DNA from 2 places in the Paenibacillus naphthalenovorans genome. Region 1 is predicted to be linked to the other one. Evidence: predicted binding sites of a transcription regulator. Region 1 holds the regulator's gene; the other holds the start of a gene.
The links. Region 1 encodes CtsR, which represses protease genes until heat stress. Its sites were predicted from a motif close to ATGGTCAATAAAGGTCAAACA; they were not measured.
Positions count from the first base shown of each region.

Region 2: clpP (ATP-dependent Clp endopeptidase proteolytic subunit ClpP) is a predicted target of CtsR. The motif match lies at 7,049-7,069, and genes of this name have one in related genera.

Region 1 covers NZ_CP013652.1:4,541,593-4,551,243, forward strand. Annotated here, with positions in the region: rRNA gene IJ22_RS22275 (23S ribosomal RNA) at 1-601, shown strand, start outside; rRNA gene rrf (5S ribosomal RNA) at 706-822, shown strand; gene IJ22_RS22285 (CtsR family transcriptional regulator) at 1,236-1,697, shown strand; gene IJ22_RS22290 (protein-arginine kinase activator protein McsA) at 1,710-2,231, shown strand; gene IJ22_RS22295 (protein-arginine kinase McsB) at 2,262-3,329, shown strand; gene clpC (ATP-dependent protease ATP-binding subunit ClpC) at 3,395-5,839, shown strand; gene radA (DNA repair protein RadA) at 5,992-7,359, shown strand; gene disA (DNA integrity scanning diadenylate cyclase DisA) at 7,378-8,457, shown strand; gene pssA (CDP-diacylglycerol--serine O-phosphatidyltransferase) at 8,548-9,291, shown strand; gene IJ22_RS22320 (PIN/TRAM domain-containing protein) at 9,446-9,651, shown strand, end outside.
Region 2 covers NZ_CP013652.1:4,053,317-4,062,967, reverse strand. Annotated here, with positions in the region: gene IJ22_RS19910 (ROK family glucokinase) at 1-632, shown strand, start outside; gene rapZ (RNase adapter RapZ) at 687-1,586, shown strand; gene IJ22_RS19900 (gluconeogenesis factor YvcK family protein) at 1,583-2,572, shown strand; gene whiA (DNA-binding protein WhiA) at 2,578-3,507, shown strand; gene IJ22_RS19890 (HPr family phosphocarrier protein) at 3,755-4,024, shown strand; gene IJ22_RS19885 (stalk domain-containing protein) at 4,480-6,255, shown strand; gene clpP (ATP-dependent Clp endopeptidase proteolytic subunit ClpP) at 6,413-6,994, opposite strand; tRNA gene IJ22_RS19875 (tRNA-Arg) at 7,157-7,228, opposite strand; gene IJ22_RS19870 (sugar-binding transcriptional regulator) at 7,499-8,527, shown strand; gene gap (type I glyceraldehyde-3-phosphate dehydrogenase) at 8,613-9,617, shown strand.

The sequences.
Region 1 (9,651 bases):
TTCCCTCAGAATGGTTGGAAATCATTCGCAGAGTGCAAAGGCAAAAGGGAGCTTGACTGCGAGACAAACAGGTCGAGCAGGGACGAAAGTCGGGCTTAGTGATCCGGTGGTACCGAATGGAAGGGCCATCGCTCAACGGATAAAAGCTACCCTGGGGATAACAGGCTTATCTCCCCCAAGAGTCCACATCGACGGGGAGGTTTGGCACCTCGATGTCGGCTCATCGCATCCTGGGGCTGAAGTAGGTCCCAAGGGTTGGGCTGTTCGCCCATTAAAGCGGTACGCGAGCTGGGTTCAGAACGTCGTGAGACAGTTCGGTCCCTATCTGTCGCGGGCGTAGGAAATTTGAGAGGAGCTGTCCTTAGTACGAGAGGACCGGGATGGACGTACCGCTGGTGTACCAGTTGTCTCGCCAGAGGCACGGCTGGATAGCCAAGTACGGAAGGGATAAGCGCTGAAAGCATCTAAGCGTGAAGCCCCCCTCAAGATGAGATTTCCCAGTAAGTAAGACCCCTTGTAGACGACGAGGTAGATAGGTTCGGGGTGGAAGCACGGCAACGTGTGGAGCTGACGAATACTAATCGGTCGAGGGCTTATCCAAAAAGCACATGAAGATGATCAGCGGCTTGGTTTCGATCCAGTTTTCAGGGCGCAAGCCGCCTTGAAAGTGAAAATGCGATGTTTCCTGGCAGAAACATCAATACGTTTGGTGATGATGGCGGAAGGGAACCACGCGTACCCATACCGAACACGACCGTTAAGCCTTCCAGCGTCGATGGTACTTGGACCGCAGGGTCCTGGGAGAGTAGAACGTCGCCAAGCAATGAAAGAGCCTCTTTGGATTTATAATCCGAAGAGGCTCTTTCCTGTTGTGTGATGCATAAAATAAGCACATCTTTTCAATTTGAAATGCTTTTGCGGTATATGAAATAAACGATGGGGTGTTTTTTAAAAATAAGCGCACGGTATTATTTAAAGACATAATCTTAGGGAAAGAATACATAATAAGCATAGGAACCGAAACCGTTGTTGCTTAAACGAAGTTAAACAAATGTGATATCGGAGCATCTCGCTGTAGGCTCAGTCTGGAGCACTGCGGGGTGTTGCATTATTGTAAAAATCTGATATAATGTTTTTAAAGTCAAAGAAAGTCAAAGTCAATAATTGAGATTTTCAATGGCTTTCACACAACATTTTACGAACTGGCTTTACTTCTGCCTTTGGAGGTCGAACGGATGCGAAATGTTTCAGAAGTTATCGAACAGTATCTGAAGCAAATTTTGCAGCAGAGCCCGGGCGGCGTGATTGAGATCCAGCGTAATGATCTTGCCGATCAGTTCAACTGTGTTCCATCACAAATCAACTATGTCATCAGTACCCGTTTTACTTTGGAAAAAGGGTACATTGTGGAAAGTAAACGAGGCGGCGGCGGGTACATTCGAATTCAGAAGATTAAACTGCATTCTCATGGCCCCGTGCTTGACCATATTTTTCGAACGATCGGCTCGCATATGGATCAATCCGCTTCGGAAGGTCTGTTGTACCAGCTAGAGGAGGGCGGCTTCATTTCCGAAAGGGAAGCGGCCATCATGAAGGCAGCTATGGCAAGAGAGGTGCTCACCTTGAAACTGCCTCTTCGCGACGAGATTCGGGCGAAGCTTCTTAAAGCCATGCTGATCTCCTTACTTAGCAAATGAGGAGGGAACCGAATGTTATGTCAAGAATGTGGTAAAAAACAAGCAACGCTGCATTTTACTAAAATTTTGAATGGCGAGAAGACGGAATTTCACATTTGTGAAACGTGTGCCAGGGAAAAGGGAGAGCTGATACCGGGAACCCCGAATGGCTTTTCCATTCACAATCTGTTGAGCGGATTACTTGACTTTGAACCCTCAACAACGCCCGGCACGCTGGCGAATAAAGTTCAACCGAGCCGCTGCGAGCATTGCGGGCTTACTTATAGTCAATTTAGTAAAGTAGGACGATTCGGCTGCAGCGAATGCTACAAATATTTCGGTGAGAAGCTCGATCCCCTTTTCAAAAGAGTCCACGGAAATATCATTCACACCGGCAAGGTTCCAAAACGATCTGGCGGGTTGATTAAATATAGGCGCGAAATCGATCGGCTCAAAAAGGAGCTGCTGTTATCCGTTGAAAATGAAGAATTTGAGCAAGCGGCCAAGCTTCGGGATCAGATTCGGGAATTAGAAAAGAAAGTAGCCGAAGGCTGAGATAATGACAGGTTGTTGGGGGGAATGCTTATGACAGAGGCGAGCCGGTTTACAAAGCATGCTCTGAGCGATTGGATGAAGGCGGATGGCCCAGATTCGGATATCGTGATGAGCAGCAGAATTCGCATTGCCCGGAATTTACGGGCCTACCCATTTCCTATGTTGGCGACGAACCAACAGTCAAAAGAGGTTTTGGATCAAGTAGCTCAGGCGCTTCATAATGATGAATTGAATACGATCAGCAAGTTTACGCTGCTTCCGCTCTCGGAATTGAATGATTTGGAAAAACGGGTGCTGGTTGAAAAGCATCTGATCAGTCCGGCCCTGGCTAACGAGTCACGGAACGGTGCGGTTATTTTGAGCGATAATGAATCGATCAGCATCATGGTGAATGAAGAAGACCATCTGCGAATACAATGCCTGTGCCCCGGTTTTCAAATTAAAGAAGCGTGGGAGATGGCTAATGAAATCGACGATGCTTTCGAGGTGCAGCTGAACTACGCATTTGATGAGAAAAGAGGGTACATGACGAGCTGCCCGACAAATGTCGGAACCGGTATTCGCGCGTCGGTTATGATTCACCTTCCGGCGTTGGTGCTGACTCAGCAGATCAATCGAATTTTGTCGGCTATCACACAGGTAGGCTTGGCGGTTCGGGGTCTGTATGGTGAAGGCAGCGAGGCTCTGGGCAATCTGTTCCAAATATCCAACCAGATTACGCTCGGGCAATCGGAAGAGGAAATTATCGACAATCTTTACAGCGTAGTCAGACAGATCATCGAGCATGAACGGGCGGCCAGACAGAAGTTGGTACATGAAACCAAAGCCAAAATTATCGATCGAGTCAGCCGTTCCTATGGAATTCTTTCCTATGCGGCGATTATGGACTCCAAAGAAGCGACGCAGCGGTTGTCAGATGTTCGGCTCGGCATTGATTTACAATTTATCAAGAATGTGTCACCAAACGTACTGAATGAGCTTCTCGTGATGACCCAACCGGGTTTTTTACAGCAATTAGCAGGAGAAAAGCTAACCCCTGAAGAAAGAGACATTAGAAGGGCCCAGCTGATCCGGGACAAATTATCACAATCGGATTGAAGCCCGGCCGAGTTCATGTTAATGTGGAAACCATATTCCCTTACTAATTTTTGGAGGTGTTACACATGATGTTTGGCAGATTTACAGAACGTGCGCAGAAAGTACTGTCTTTGGCTCAGGAAGAAGCCGTTCGTTTGGGTCATAACAATATTGGAACGGAGCATATTTTGCTCGGTTTGATTCGCGAAGGCGAAGGAATTGCGGCCAAGGCGCTGATCGCGTTGGGGCTTGGTTTGGAGAAAATTCAGGACGAAGTCGAATCGCTGATCGGCAGAGGACAAGAGCAGCCGACGAATATCGCTTATACCCCTCGAGCCAAAAAGGTTATTGAGCTGTCCATGGATGAGGCGCGAAAACTCGGGCATACGTATGTCGGAACGGAGCATATTCTGCTCGGATTGATTCGCGAAGGCGAAGGTGTTGCAGCGCGAGTGCTGGGCAATTTGGGCGTAAGCTTGAATAAAGCCCGCCAACAAGTGCTCCAACTTCTTGGCAGCAGCGAGGTGGTCTCGCCGAACCATGGTAGCCCTGCTAATGTAAATACACCGACTTTGGACGGTTTGGCGCGTGATTTGACCGCCTATGCCAAAGAAGGCAACCTCGATCCGGTTATCGGCCGGAGCAAGGAAATCGAGCGCGTCATTCAGGTGCTCAGCCGCAGAACGAAGAACAATCCGGTCCTGATCGGGGAACCGGGGGTTGGTAAAACCGCTATTGCGGAAGGCCTGGCCCAGAAAATTGTAGCCAATGAGATTCCCGAGACTTTGCGTGACAAACGCGTGATGACTTTGGATATGGGATCTGTCGTAGCCGGTACCAAATACCGCGGCGAATTCGAAGACCGTCTGAAAAAAATCATGGATGAAATTCGTCAAGCCGGCAACATCATTCTTTTCATTGATGAGCTGCATACGCTTATCGGTGCAGGCGGAGCGGAAGGCGCAATCGATGCCTCCAATATCCTGAAGCCGGCGCTGGCCCGCGGCGAACTGCAGTGCATCGGAGCGACGACGCTGGATGAATATCGCAAATATATCGAGAAGGATGCCGCTTTGGAAAGACGCTTCCAGCCGATTACGGTGGATCAGCCTTCTCCGGAAGAGGCGATTCAAATTCTCCATGGGCTTCGTGACCGGTATGAAGCACACCATCGTGTAAAAATTACAGATGAAGCGATTGAGCAAGCCGTGAAGCTCTCCGATCGTTACATCACGGACCGCTTCCTCCCGGACAAAGCGATTGATTTGATTGATGAGGCAAGCTCAAAAGTAAGGCTTCGCTCTTACACCGTTCCGCCGGATCTGAAAAAGCTCGAAAGCCGTTTGGAAGACATCCGCAAGGAGAAGGATGCTGCCGTACAGAGCCAGGAATTCGAGAAAGCAGCCGCGCTTCGTGACACGGAGCAGAAGATGAGAGAAGAGCTCGATGCCACAAAGAACGAATGGAAGGAAAAACAAGGCCGCACCGACTCCGAGGTGACGCCGGAAGATATCGCCCAAGTGGTGGCCAGCTGGACCGGCATCCCGGTGGTGAAGCTGGCTGAAGAAGAAACCGAGCGTCTGCTCAAAATGGAATCCATTCTGCACGATCGGGTGATCGGACAGGATGAAGCGGTGAAAGCCGTGAGCCGCGCAATCCGTCGTGCAAGAGCGGGGCTGAAGGATCCGAAGCGTCCGATGGGTTCATTTATATTCCTTGGGCCGACAGGGGTCGGTAAAACGGAATTGGCCCGCGCTTTGGCGGAGTCGCTGTTCGGCGATGAAAACGCGGTGATCCGGATTGACATGTCCGAGTACATGGAGAAGCATTCCACTTCCCGTTTGGTTGGAGCGCCTCCGGGATATGTCGGATATGAGGAAGGCGGACAGCTTACGGAGAAAGTACGCCGCAAGCCGTACTCTGTCGTTCTTTTGGATGAAATTGAGAAGGCCCATCCGGAAGTGTTTAATATCTTGCTTCAAGTGCTTGAAGACGGACGTTTAACGGACTCCAAGGGCCGTACAGTGGATTTCCGCAACACGCTGATTATCATGACATCCAACGTCGGGGCGGATTTGATTAAGAAAAACTCGACGCTGGGCTTTACTGCGGCACAAGATTCGGGCAGAGATTACGCAAACATGAAGGACAAAGTCATGGGCGAACTGAAGAAGAGCTTCCGTCCGGAGTTCTTGAACCGGATCGACGAAATCATCGTATTCCACTCCCTGGACGAAAAGCATATCGGCGAAATCGTATCGTTGATGGCCGAAGAACTGCGTAAACGTCTGAAGGAGCAGGAAGTGGATTTCGTACTGACCGATGCGGCCAAGGCATTCCTTGCCAAAGAAGGCTACGATCCGGCATTTGGTGCAAGGCCTCTACGCAGAGCGATTCAAAAGCATATTGAAGATCGTTTGTCTGAAGAATTGCTCCGCGGCAACATCAGTAAGGGCGATACGCTTACGATTGATGAGAAAGAAGGCGAGTTGATTGTGGAGCGCAATCAAGGCGTCGCTTCACAAGCATAATGAAAAAATCCGGCTGCCGTTTTCCGGCTGGTCGGATTTTTCTTTATACGGAATGAACTGGGAGGGTTTTCAAGGGTGTTGCATCATGGTAAACTTTGTTTTGTAGTACTATAAGCGCGTTTGGGCTTGAAGAAGCAGGATTAGGAGGCGCAATGGCCAAAGCAAAAACAAAGTTTTTTTGTCAGCAGTGCGGCTACGAAACGCCGAAATGGTTCGGCAAATGCCCTGGCTGCGGAGCTTGGAATACATTTGTGGAAGAAGTGGAGACTTCCGGCAAGAGCAGGGGGCTTCATTTATCTTTTTCCGATAAGAAAGAAAAAGCTGTTTCCATCATAAACATAGAAAGCAGTCAGGAAGAGCGCATTATCACGGATAACCGGGAGTTAAACCGTGTGTTGGGAGGAGGCGTCGTACCAGGATCCCTTATTCTGGTAGGGGGCGATCCTGGAATTGGCAAATCGACACTTCTGCTGCAGGCTTCCTACGCATTGACGCAGCAAAATCTCAAAGTGCTGTATATTTCCGGCGAAGAATCCGTCAGGCAGACGAAGCTCCGAGCCGACCGGCTTCAAGCGGTCTCCGGTTTGTTGTTTGTACTTAGTGAAACGAACGTGGAGTATATCGAGGCGGCGATTGATGAGATGGAGCCGGATTTTGTCGTCATTGATTCCATTCAGACGGTATATCATCCCGCTGTGGCTTCGGCACCCGGCAGCGTATCTCAGGTCAGAGAATGCACGGGGCATTTTATGCGCATCGCTAAAGGGAGAGGCATTGCCACCGTGCTTGTGGGCCATGTTACTAAGGAGGGGTCGATTGCCGGGCCGCGACTTCTCGAGCATATGGTCGATTGCGTGCTTTATTTTGAAGGGGAGCGGCATCACTCGTATCGTCTTCTGCGTGCCGTAAAGAACCGGTTCGGTTCGACGAATGAGATCGGTATTTTTGAAATGCGGGAGAGCGGATTAGTCGAGGTGAGCAACCCTTCGGAGCTGTTCTTGTCGGAACGGCCGATGGGTGTATCCGGTTCAACCGTGGTTGCGAGCATGGAGGGAACCAGGCCGGTTCTGGTTGAACTGCAGGCGCTCGTATCGACCACAAATTTCCCTTCTCCCCGGAGGATGGCCACCGGCTATGATCACAACAGGTTGTCGCTGATCATCGCTGTGCTGGAGAAACGGATGGGTCTGTTCTTGCAGAATCAGGACGCTTACCTCAATATCGCAGGCGGAGTCAAGCTCGACGAACCGGCAGTAGACCTTGCTGTGGCGGTGAGCATTGCCTCAAGCTTCCGCGATCAGCCTACACAGCCGTTCGACGTTGTCTTCGGCGAGGTGGGCCTGACCGGTGAGGTCCGCGGCGTTTCCCGAGTAGATCAGCGGGTGCGCGAAGCGCAGAAGCTCGGCTTCAAGCGGGTCATTCTCCCGCACAAAAGTCTGAAGGGGTGGACGCCGCCCGCAGGAATTGAAATCATCGGTGTGAATACTGTAGCCGAAGCGCTATCAGCAGCTTTAGTATAACCGTCAGGAGGGACACCTTTGAGCAAGGAAGAAGCGAAACGCGACGTGATGAGCCAACTGCTGCAGTTGGTAGCGCCGGGAACCCCTTTTCGGGAAGGGCTCGAAAATGTGCTGCGAGCCAAAACCGGCGGTCTGATCGTCGTAGGATACAGTCCGGAAGTGATGGAAATTGTGGACGGAGGATTTTCCATCAACTGCGACTTTTCCCCAAACTATTTATATGAGTTGGCCAAAATGGACGGCGCCATCATTCTCAGCGAAGATCTCAAACGCATACTTTATGCCAATACACAGCTGATTCCGGATTCATCCATCCCATCCACCGAAACGGGGATCCGTCACCGGACAGCAGAGCGCGTCGCGAAGCAGACTTCCAAGCTGGTAGTGTCGATTTCGCAGCGGCGAAACGTCATCACGCTGTATCAAGGAAATTTGCGGTATGCCTTAAAAGATATTGGTGTGATTTTGACCAAGGCGAATCAGGCGATTCAAACGTTGGAAAAATATAAATCTGTACTCGATCAGGATTTGACGAACCTTGGCGCTTCGGAATTTGAAGAGCTCGTGACGCTACATGATGTAACGGGAGTTATACAACGTATCGAGATGGTGCTGCGTATTAAGGCGGAAATCAATCGCTACATCAACGAGCTGGGGAACGAAGGCCGTCTGATCAGTATGCAGCTGCATGAATTGGTCGGTAATACGGAATACGAAGCCTTTTTGCTGATTAAAGATTATGTCAAGGATCCCAGCGACGAAAAGGTTAAAGAAGTCTTGAACTCGCTCAAACGGCTGGCCACCGACGAAATGCTGGATCATTCCCACATTGCCCGAGTGCTTGGATTCCCGCATGCGACCAACAGTGCGGAGGAAATCGTATCCCCGCGGGGGTATCGGGTATTGAATAAAATCCCGAGGCTGCCGTCGGTGATCATTCATAATCTGATCGAGCGCTTCGAACAGCTTCCTCATCTGATGATGGCCACGATCGAGGAACTGGACGAAGTGGACGGAATCGGAGAAGTAAGGGCCCGAACGATAAAAGAAGGCCTAAAACGAATTCAAGATCAGGTACTCATTGACAGGCATATCTAACTTGCATACAATCATAAGGTACCTTAGTATAATTGAATTGGGTTAGGTTTTTTTTGAATAGGGCACAGTATAACCAGAGGTGGATTAATCATGATAACGAAATCCCTCCCGAATTTGTTTACCGTCGGGAACTTGTTTCTCGGCATCATTTCGATCATTATGGTGTTTAACAATAAACCCGAGCTGGCGGCTATTATGGTGCTTGTGGCTATGCTGCTTGACGGTTTGGACGGACGGGTGGCCCGTGCGCTCAATGTTCAAAGCGAATTCGGCAAGGAACTGGATTCGCTGTCCGATGTCATCTCGTTTGGGGTGGCTCCGGCGTTCATTATGTATGTTATGGCCTTTACCGAGATGAACGCGGCAGGGGCGTGGATTGTCACGGCGATTTTCCCCATTTGCGGAGCGCTGCGGTTGGCTCGCTTCAACGTGATTGCCGGTACGCCCGGCTACTTTATCGGTTTGCCCATACCGGCTGCCGGCGGTGTTCTTTGTACGCTTGCTCTGTTTCACAATGAGCTGAGCACCATGGTGCTTGTCTTGGCCACACTTCTCCTGTCCTATCTGATGGTCAGCACGGTGAAATATCCGAACTTCAAGAAGGTGGGCATTCCAAAAGCGGCGATATGGGTAACCCCGATCGTGGTGATCATCGCCGTTGTCATTGCCGTTCAATTTCCGGGCACACTGTCCAAGATCATCTTTGTACCGCTGCTCCTGTATGCACTGTACGGCCTAAAAAAAAACGTTGACCGTCTTTTCGTCTTTCTCCGCCTGAAGAAAAAGAAAACGAATACGATGGAAGAACCGGAATCCAAAACAACGACAATTTAACGAAGAGATGTCCGTGAAAATGAAAAGCATTTATTTTCCTTATGGAAATAAATGCTTTTTTGTTTTTTTCTTACGGAACGATTAGGCAGGAAACTTTTGGTTCATAATTGTAACGTAAGGGATTATGCAACCGATTTTGATGGAGGTGAAGTCTATGATGAAAAAATGGTTCCAGCTTCTATTCGCAGTTATTGGCGGTACGCTTGGATTACAATGGAGTGATACGATAGGTAAACCATTATTTGAAGTCATAGGTACAGTAACGGGTATTCATGAAATAAAAGGGCAGGGAGCATGGATGTTTGGGGTGGGAGCACTCTTCTTTTATTCGATGAGCTCCTGGGCGCTAAATTCTCTGCT
Region 2 (9,651 bases), 490 kb from region 1:
AATCGGTGAAAATCGACAATGACGCCAATGTGGCGGCCCTTGGCGAAGCGTGGGCGGGTGCAGGCGCGGGTATCCCGAACATCGTTTGCTATACGCTTGGCACCGGTGTCGGTGGCGGGATCATTATCCGCGGCCGAATTTACCAAGGCTTTTCCGGTATGGCCGGCGAACTGGGGCATATGGCGATTGTTCCCGACCTTGAGGCTATCGATTGCGGCTGCGGCAAAAAGGGCTGTCTGGAAACCGTCTCATCCGCAACGGGCATTATTCGAATGGCGAAGGAAGCGGTGGAACGCGGCGAGAGTACCTCTTTGGCACTTGTAGAAAACATCATGGCTAAAGATGTGTTCGACGCAGCCAAAACCGGCGACGAAACGGCGCTTCGTATTATCAACCGCGCTGCCTTGTACCTCGGCAAATCGATGGCTACCGTTTCCGTTATCTTAAATCCTCAGCGATTTATCGTCGGCGGAGGCGTATCCAAGGCGGGCGATATCCTGTTTGACGCGATCCGTAAACACTACAGAGAGCATACTCAGGAAACCGCGCAGGAAGGCGTGGACATCGTCCCGGCTGTTCTAGGCAACGATGCCGGAGTCGTTGGCGCTGCCGGCCTTAATCTGCGGGGATAAACCCGGATCGAGCCGTCCTGCGGCTTCTCCGGGCAGTGGAAGGAGAAGAACCCCATGGAAGAAATGCAAACTCTCGGCAAGCTGGTGATCATTACGGGGATGTCCGGAGCCGGCAAAACCATAGCGGTGCAAAGCTTGGAGGACCTGGGTTTTTTCTGCGTGGATAACCTCCCTCCGGTCTTGATTCCTAAATTTGCCGAGCTTATTGAGCAATCCAAAGGTCGAATCGGTAAAGTAGCACTTGTGATCGATCTCCGCGGCCGTGAGTTTTTCACTTCGCTGTCGGAGTCGCTTCGGTTCATTAACGAGAATTATACTTTAACTCATGAAATATTGTTCCTCGATGCAACGGATTCGGTTCTGGTGCAGCGTTATAAGGAAAGCCGGCGCAAGCATCCTCTGGCTCCGACAGGAGCGCCGCTGGAAGGCATTCAGCAGGAAAGGAAGCTGCTTGAGGAGCTAAAGGGTCTGGCTACTCAGGTGATCGATACCAGCAATTTGAAGCCAACCCAGCTCAAAGAAAAGATCATTTCCCGTTTCACCAACCTAGAGGTAGGCGGCATATCTATAAATGTAATCTCATTTGGCTTTAAATACGGAATTCCGATTGATGCCGATTTGATTTTTGACGTTCGCTTTTTGCCCAACCCGCATTATGTGGAGCATTTACGTCCGAACACCGGGCAGGATACGGAAGTGTACGATTATGTCATGAAATGGACGGAGACGCAGGAGTTTTTGGCGAAGCTCCTCGATATGCTGCATTTCCTCATTCCCCAGTACAAGAAGGAAGGCAAGAGCCAAGTCGTCATCGGTATCGGCTGTACCGGAGGTAAGCACCGCTCGGTTGCGATTGCGGAATATCTCGGTAAAATGATGGGCAATAGCGAAACGGAAGTGATCAGAGTCACTCACCGGGATTCGGAACGCGATCGGGTTGAGGTGAAGAAATGACGCTTGTCCATGAGAGGGGAAAAATCAGGCCGCGGATTGTTGTCATCGGAGGGGGAACGGGTCTGTCGGTCATGCTTCGCGGACTTAAACAGAAGCCCATGGATATTACAGCTATCGTCACGGTGGCCGACGACGGAGGGAGCTCAGGCATTTTACGCTCCGAGCTTGAAATTATTCCGCCGGGCGATATCCGCAACGTATTAACCGCGTTGTCGGATGTGGAACCGCTGCTGGGCCAACTGCTCGAATATCGTTTTGATAAAGGGAATGGTTTGGCTGGACACAGTTTGGGTAACCTAATGTTAGCGGCGATGCGAGATATTACCGGTGATTTCGTTACCGGGGTGCGGGAGCTGAGCCGTGTTCTGGCTGTTCGCGGCCGCGTGCTTCCGGCTTCGGATCAGTCGATTGTACTTATCGCAGAGATGGAGGACGGCACCGTTGTGAAGGGGGAATCCAAGATTCCCCAGGCAGGCGGTGTCATCCGCCGCGTATCGATCGAACCGGCTGATGCTTGTGCTCTGCCGGAAGCGTTGGAGGCTTTGCGGCAGGCGGATGCTATACTGGTTGGTCCGGGGAGTCTTTACACCAGCATTTTGCCGAACTTGCTGGTACCCGAGATCGCGGAGACGATTGTGTCGTCCCAAGCGTTGAAAATGTTTATTTGCAACGTAATGACCCAGCCTGGAGAGACCGACGATTATAAAGTGAGCGACCATTTGAAAGCGATTCGAGATCATGTCGGGCAGGATTTGTTCGATTATGTCATTGTGAATAATGAAGAGATTCCCGAGAAGGTTCAAAACCGGTATGCCGAAAAAGGCGCAAAGGTCGTTCAACTGGATTTGGATGAAGTGACGAAGCAAGGCTACAAGGTCATTGCCGACCGCCTCGTCTTGTTCCGAACTTATTTACGTCACGATGCGGAAAAGCTAAGTCAGCACATTTATCAACTGGTGGAGAGCTGGATGTTCAAGAAGAGGTGATTACCATGTCCTTCGCCGCCCAAACGAAAAAAGAACTTACCTTGATGGAGTCGGAGCAATGCTGCGAGAAAGCGGAGCTATCTGCCCTCCTTCGTATGAATGGGGCCGTCCAGGTTTCCAGTCAGAAGATTGTATTGGATGTCTCGACGGAGAATGCCGCCATCGCAAGGCGGATTTATACGCTTCTCAAAAAGACGTTTCAGGTGCATACGGAGCTTCTGGTCCGCAAAAAAATGCGGCTGAAGAAGAACAACGTATATATTGTGCGTGTTCCCAATCAGGTGCAGGAGATTTTAAAGGAGCTGCGGATTGTTTCCGAGGGATTTCTGTTCACCCCGGGCATAGAGCCGGATATTATTAAGAAAAGCTGCTGCAAAAGGGCATATCTGCGAGGGGCTTTCCTGGCGGGAGGCTCGGTCAACAACCCGGAGGGCTCTTCTTATCATTTGGAAATTTATTCGATGTACGAAGAGCACTGTCAGGCTTTGTGCCAATTGGCCAATGATTTTGACCTGAATGCCCGCTGTATCGAACGCAAAAAAGGATTTGTCCTCTACATCAAGGAAGGCGAGAAAATCATCGAGTTTCTCAGTTTAATCGGTGCGCACCAGGCTTTGCTCCGTTTTGAAGACGTCCGGATCATGAAGGACATGCGCAACTCGGTAAACCGTTTGGTCAATTGCGAAACGGCGAATTTGAACAAAACGATCGGTGCGGCGGTGCGCCAAATCGATAATATTCGCCTTCTGCAAAAAGAAGTCGGTCTTAATAATCTGCCGGAGAAGCTCCGGGAAGTTGCGGAAATCCGTTTGAAGCATCCGGATATGAATTTGAAGGAAGTCGGGGATCTGCTGAAGGGTCAAGTCAGCAAATCCGGAGTCAATCACCGTTTGAGAAAAATCGATGAACTGGCGGAAAAGCTCAGGAAATCGTGAGAAATTCGTCTAAATGTAGATTTTTTGTGTAAATTATCAATAATTCTAGTGTAAACTAATGAAAAATGGTATAATAACTGAAAAATCGCTTTTTAACGAATGCAGAACGGTTACCGATTTGGCAAGGTTTCCGCTCTGAATCGTTTTGGGATACCATCCTTCTTTATAGGACGGTGAAATTTAATTACTCTTAGGGCGTTCAGCCCTTCATCCTTTGGGAATTAAGATTGTAGGGGGTATTGGTTGCATGTCGAGACGCCCAGTAGTCGTCAAATTAAAAACAGGCCTTCATGCCAGACCGGCAGCACTTTTCGTGCAGGAAGCGAATAAGTTTTCCTCGGAAATTTTTGTGGAGAAAGACGAGAAGAAAGTCAATGCCAAGAGCATTATGGGCATTATGAGCCTTGCCATTAGTACGGGGACCGAAGTCCACATAAGTGCGGAAGGTTCGGACGCAGAACAGGCTGTAAACGCTTTAGTCGCATTAGTGAGCAAAGAGGAATTGGAGAACCAATAAGATCTGCAAGCTTCCGATAAGGAAGCTTTTTCTTTTGCGGGCTTCCTTATTTTACCTGGAGGGACAAGCAGAAATTCATCAGAAAAAAGCGCAACCTTTTTTCGGGCCGTGCGTCTATATAGACGTGCTATAACCGGAAAAGGTTTTTTGTTGTTTCTGGAAACATCCGCATAAACAAGCCTTATGAGGGCTCGGCTTTCCGGCGGTTTCGGAAACAGCATCTCGCCTGTGAAGCGGGGAGCTGTGCCACCCTGCCGTTCCGGCTTTAAGAAAAGACTTCGATGAGAAGTAATTCTTAAGAATAATAAAGAAAGTATAAATTTGCAGCGTAGTTAAACACTTTCTTTATTGCAAGAAACCCTGCCCTTGAATCACGGTCGCTCATTAAGGGACGACCTAGTTCGTTAGTGGTTTTCTTACGGCACCAAAAGAGCTGCACAAAGAGGAGTAGAAGGATGAAACGAATAAGGAAAGAATTGGCCTTGTTGCTAATCATGTCGATGCTGCTGTCGTTTGTAGCGGTCCCTATGGCTTCTGCTGCGGAACAAGAAGCGCCGATATCTTCCGGGACGACTTATGTATTACTCTACCTGAACAAGAAGGAAGCTTTCCTGAACGGGGAGCAGGTTACGCTGGAGGCTCCGGCGACCATCATCAAGGACAAGACATTCGTTCCCGCCAAGTTTTTGGGCGATGCTTTCGGGATGAGAGTGGAATGGATTGCATCCAAACGGCAAATTGAAATGGATACGCCGGGTTACAATATCATGCTCGACATTGATAACAAATCCGTGTGGATTAACGGATACTGGCAGCATTTTGACGATGTGGCTGCGATTGTGAACGGTAAGCTGATGATCAAGCTGACTTGGCTAGCCGACTACATGGGGGCGAGATATACATACAATGATGAGCTGAAACGGGTCGATGTACTTTACACGAAGCCTCCGCGGGGAATTTACAATCCGGATACAAGCAATTCAAACCCCGTTGCCAAGTTTACGTTTGCCAAGCCGACCTACAAGATCGGTGAACCGGTCAAATTTGTGGACCTGAGTTACGACCCGGATGCGGAAGGTCTTCCAAAGTACGAGTGGCAGGGCAGGGAAGAGGCCTATTTCGCTCCCGGCACTTATCCGATTACGCTGACGGTATGGGATCGTAACGGCAACAAGAGCGAGCCCTATACCCGCAACCTTGTGATTACGAATGAAACCTATCTGAACAAAGTGGAATATCCGATCTATACGAAGCCGGTGGGCAGTTACATTAAGACCGATTGGGGCACACTGTGGAATAATTTCTGGGAACTTCCCCAACTGCCGAAGCAGGTGACGGAGGACCGCTCCCGCAAGCTGCTTGTCAGCGACAGCCCGGAGACCTTCACCGAACAAGGAATTTTGTATCAGGATGATGTTGAAGGCAAAGGACGTCTGTACGCGGATCATATTAACGGAACGAAAGAAAAAATGACGCTGGCGATTCTGGCAACCAACCTGACTGATAAACCGGTAACGGTCAAAACGACGAATAAAGGCGAGGTATGGCCTTCCGTTTATGCGAATTTGATCGGCAGCGAGGCAACCGTCGATTTCCTGATCGGCGATCCGATTAACGAGACGATGACGATTCCGCCTCAAAAAACATTTGTATATAAGCAATTTCCGGATTTTTATCCCGATCAAGGGGTGAATTTGTTCTACGATGTGGAAACAAGCGGAAAGGTGCAGTTTACATTCGTGACCGCTCCGGAAATTACACAAAATGCACTGCAGCTTCCGAAGCTTGCGTATAACGGTCATGTCCGCGGCACATTCCCGGTTTCCGAACTGATCTGGAACATTGATGCCAGCTCATTTACTACGCCGTCACGATTGGTTATCGGGGATGGGAAGACGGATCCGTTCCAGCCCGGATATGATCCGCAGCGTGGACAAGAAGTGCGCAACGACGGCAACTATGGGGTAGTGTACAAAATTCACGCGGATAAACCGCGGAAGATGGCGGTCATGATTCTTCCTAGAGGAGGGGTGTTTAAGGGGCCGATCAAAATCAACGGTGAAATCCGTATGGTTCCTTACTCCGGTGTGATGACCGCATTCGACGGTATGCAGATTTTGGCGAAAACTACGGGCAAGGAAGAGTCGTTGGATATTGAATTCAGCCCTCCGGCCGGGTCTGCGCTTCCATTCGACCTGATCTTCTACCCGCTCGATGATCGGGCGCAATAATCGTTCGCAACAAGACCTTTTTCTCCCGCTTTCAGAAAGCGGTGGGGAAAGGTCTTTTTTTGCTGAGAATCAAAAGCTGGTTTAAAGGACTGAAAGCCAATAAAAAAGCCCTGATTCGGCTTATTCGCCGTTCAGGACTTTTTTCATTGCGACGGTGTTACACGCGCTCGATCACTTTATCGATCAAGCCATACGATACCGCTTCCGCCGCCGACATGAAGTTATCGCGGTCCGTATCTTTTTCGATACGCTCGACGGATTGACCGGTACGCTCTGCCAAAATGGTATTCAGCTTGTCGCGCATTTTCAGAATACGTCTTGCACGGATCTCGATATCGCTGGCTTGCCCTTCGGCGCCGCCAAGCGGCTGGTGAATCATGACTTCGCTGTTTGGCAGGGCGAACCGTTTGCCTTTGGCGCCTGCCGCGAGCAGGAATGCTCCCATCGATGCAGCCAAACCTACGCAAATCGTAGATACGTCCGGCTTGATGAACTGCATCGTGTCGTAAATCGCCATTCCCGATGTGATGGAGCCTCCCGGGCTGTTAATATACAGATGGATATCTTTGTCCGGATCGCTTGCTGTCAAGAACAACAGCTGGGCGATAATCGAATTGGCTACAACATCGTTAATCGGACTACCGAGAAAAATAATGCGGTCCTTAAGCAGACGGGAGTAAATATCGTAGGCGCGTTCCCCTCTTGCGTCAGGTTCGACAACCATAGGAATAAAACTCATGAGCTGCAGCCTCCTTATATTTAAACTATAACCATCATAACGGAAAATCAAACAAAGGTCAAGAAAGGTCAAACAAAGAAAATAAAAAAACTCCTGATGGAGTATTTCGAAAGATGCCAAAGCATTATGGCAGCCGTTATTCTGTAAACCAAAAAACAGCAACGCGCCCGCAAGGAATCGAACCTTGATCTCAGGCTCCGGAGGCCTACGTCATATCCATTGGACCACGGGCGCATATACAATTAGGATGTTGTCTCAAGGTGACAGCAAAAGTTATTATAATCTATCGTGCTGATAAATGCAACTCCATAAATCAAAAAGTTTTGAATGAATAGGCTGCAGGCCAATGGGAAAAAATTCGAATGGGAGCCTCTTGAAGCAAGGAACATATTGAAGTATAATAAGTTCAGCTAAGTGAGAGTGCTTAGTTCTTTTTTTGGAAGATGTGGGACTAAAAATGCAGTACCGGGACAAAAAACGTCCATATATGAGCGGAGTGAATCCATGAGAGAGATCCTTTCTATTCAACAGCAGCTTCTCCCTGATTTGGTGGATACCTTGAAGAAGCGGTATACCATACTTCACTATATCCTGGTTTCCGGAATGGTGGGCCGCAGGACGCTGGCACTGTCATTGAACATGACGGAGCGGGTGCTTCGCGGGGAAGTGGATTTCCTCAAAGAGCAGGGGCTGATCGATGTGGAGGCCTCCGGGATGCGCATCAGTGCAGCCGGAAGAGAACTGCTTGAGAAAATCGAACCGCTGGTGAAGGATTTGTTCGGACTTACCGATTTGGAGGAACGCATACGCTCGCATTATGGCTTGAGGCAGGTCGTTATTGTACCGGGGGATTCGGACGTATCTCCTCACACGAAGAAGGAACTGGGGCGCGCCGGCGCTTCTGTACTCCGCAAGCTGGTCAGGGAGGACGAAGTCATTGCCGTGACCGGAGGGTCCACGCTGGCTGAAGTCGCGTACCATTTGACGGCTGCAAATCCAATGAAGGGATGCTGGTTCGTTCCTGCCCGGGGCGGATTAGGGGAAAGCGTGGAGCTTCAGGCGAATACGATTGCTTCCACGATGGCCAAGAAGGCCGGAGCCCGTTATCGGCTGCTGCACGTGCCTGATCATCTGGGCGAGGAAGCTTATCAATCGCTGATGCAGGATGATCACATCTCCGAAATTGTTCAATTTATCCGCAAGGCGCGGATGGTCATGCACGGCATAGGAGACGCTATGGTCATGGCCAGACGCCGCAAGGTGGATAGTGAAACGACAGAGAGCCTGCAGCGTGACGGAGCGCTTGCCGAAGCGTTCGGGTATTATTTTGACAGGGAAGGACGCATCCTTCACAAAATGCCGACCATCGGGCTCCGTATGGAAGATATTCAGCGTATGGATACGGTGATCGGGATCGCCGGCGGCAAAAGCAAAGGTGAAGCGATTGTCTCGGTGCTGAAGCACGGGCACGAAGATGTGCTTATCACCGATGAAGCGGCGGCGCAATACATTGTACAACGACTGACATCTTGATAGGCTCCGGCCTGTCTTGACATATGTTGCAGCGGCCCGCGGCCGTTAGACGACACATCATAACCATTTTTAGGAGGCAATTACTATGGTAAAAGTAGGAATTAACGGTTTTGGACGTATCGGCCGTAACGTATTTCGTGCGGCTCTTAACAATCCGGAGGTTGAAATCGTAGCGATCAACGATCTGACAGACGTACACACATTGGCGCACCTGCTTAAATATGATACAACGCACGGTAAACTGGATGCTACGGTTGAATCTACGGAAGGCGCATTGATCGTCAACGGCAAATCGATCAAAGTGTTTGCCGAGCGTAATCCTGAGAACCTGCCTTGGGGAGCTAACGGCGTGGAAATCGTCGTAGAATCCACAGGGATCTTCACCGCGAAAGAAAAAGCGGAGCTTCACTTGAAAGGCGGCGCCAAGAAAGTCATCATCTCTGCGCCGGCTACCAACGAAGACATCACCATCGTTATGGGCGTTAACGAAGACAAGTATGATCCATCCGCCCATACGATCATCTCCAACGCATCCTGCACAACGAACTGTTTGGCTCCGTTTGCGAAAGTTCTCAATGACAAGTTCGGTATCGTAAAAGGGATGATGACGACCGTTCACTCCTACACAAACGACCAGCAAGTGCTTGACCTGCCGCATAAGGACCTCCGCCGCGCACGTGCCGCTGCCGAGAACATCATTCCGTCCACGACGGGTGCAGCGAAAGCCGTTTCCCTGGTTCTGCCGGAGTTGAAAGGCAAGCTGAACGGTATGGCTATGCGCGTGCCTACACCTAACGTTTCCGTAACGGACCTGGTGGTTGAATTGAGCAAAAACGTAACGGTCGACGAAGTGAACGCTGCGTTGAGAGAGGCTGCCGAAGGTCCGCTGAAAGGGATCCTGAACTACTCCGAAGAGCCGCTTGTATCCAGCGACTATAACGGCGATCCTGCTTCCTCCACGATCGACGCTCTGTCCACGATGGTGGTCGGCGACAACATGGTTAAAGTCGTATCCTGGTATGACAACGAGTGGGGTTACTCCAATCGTGTTGTAGATTTGGCAAACTTTATCGCGAAAAAAGGTCTGTAATGTTAAAATTGTGGTAATGCTCTGATCATCTTTT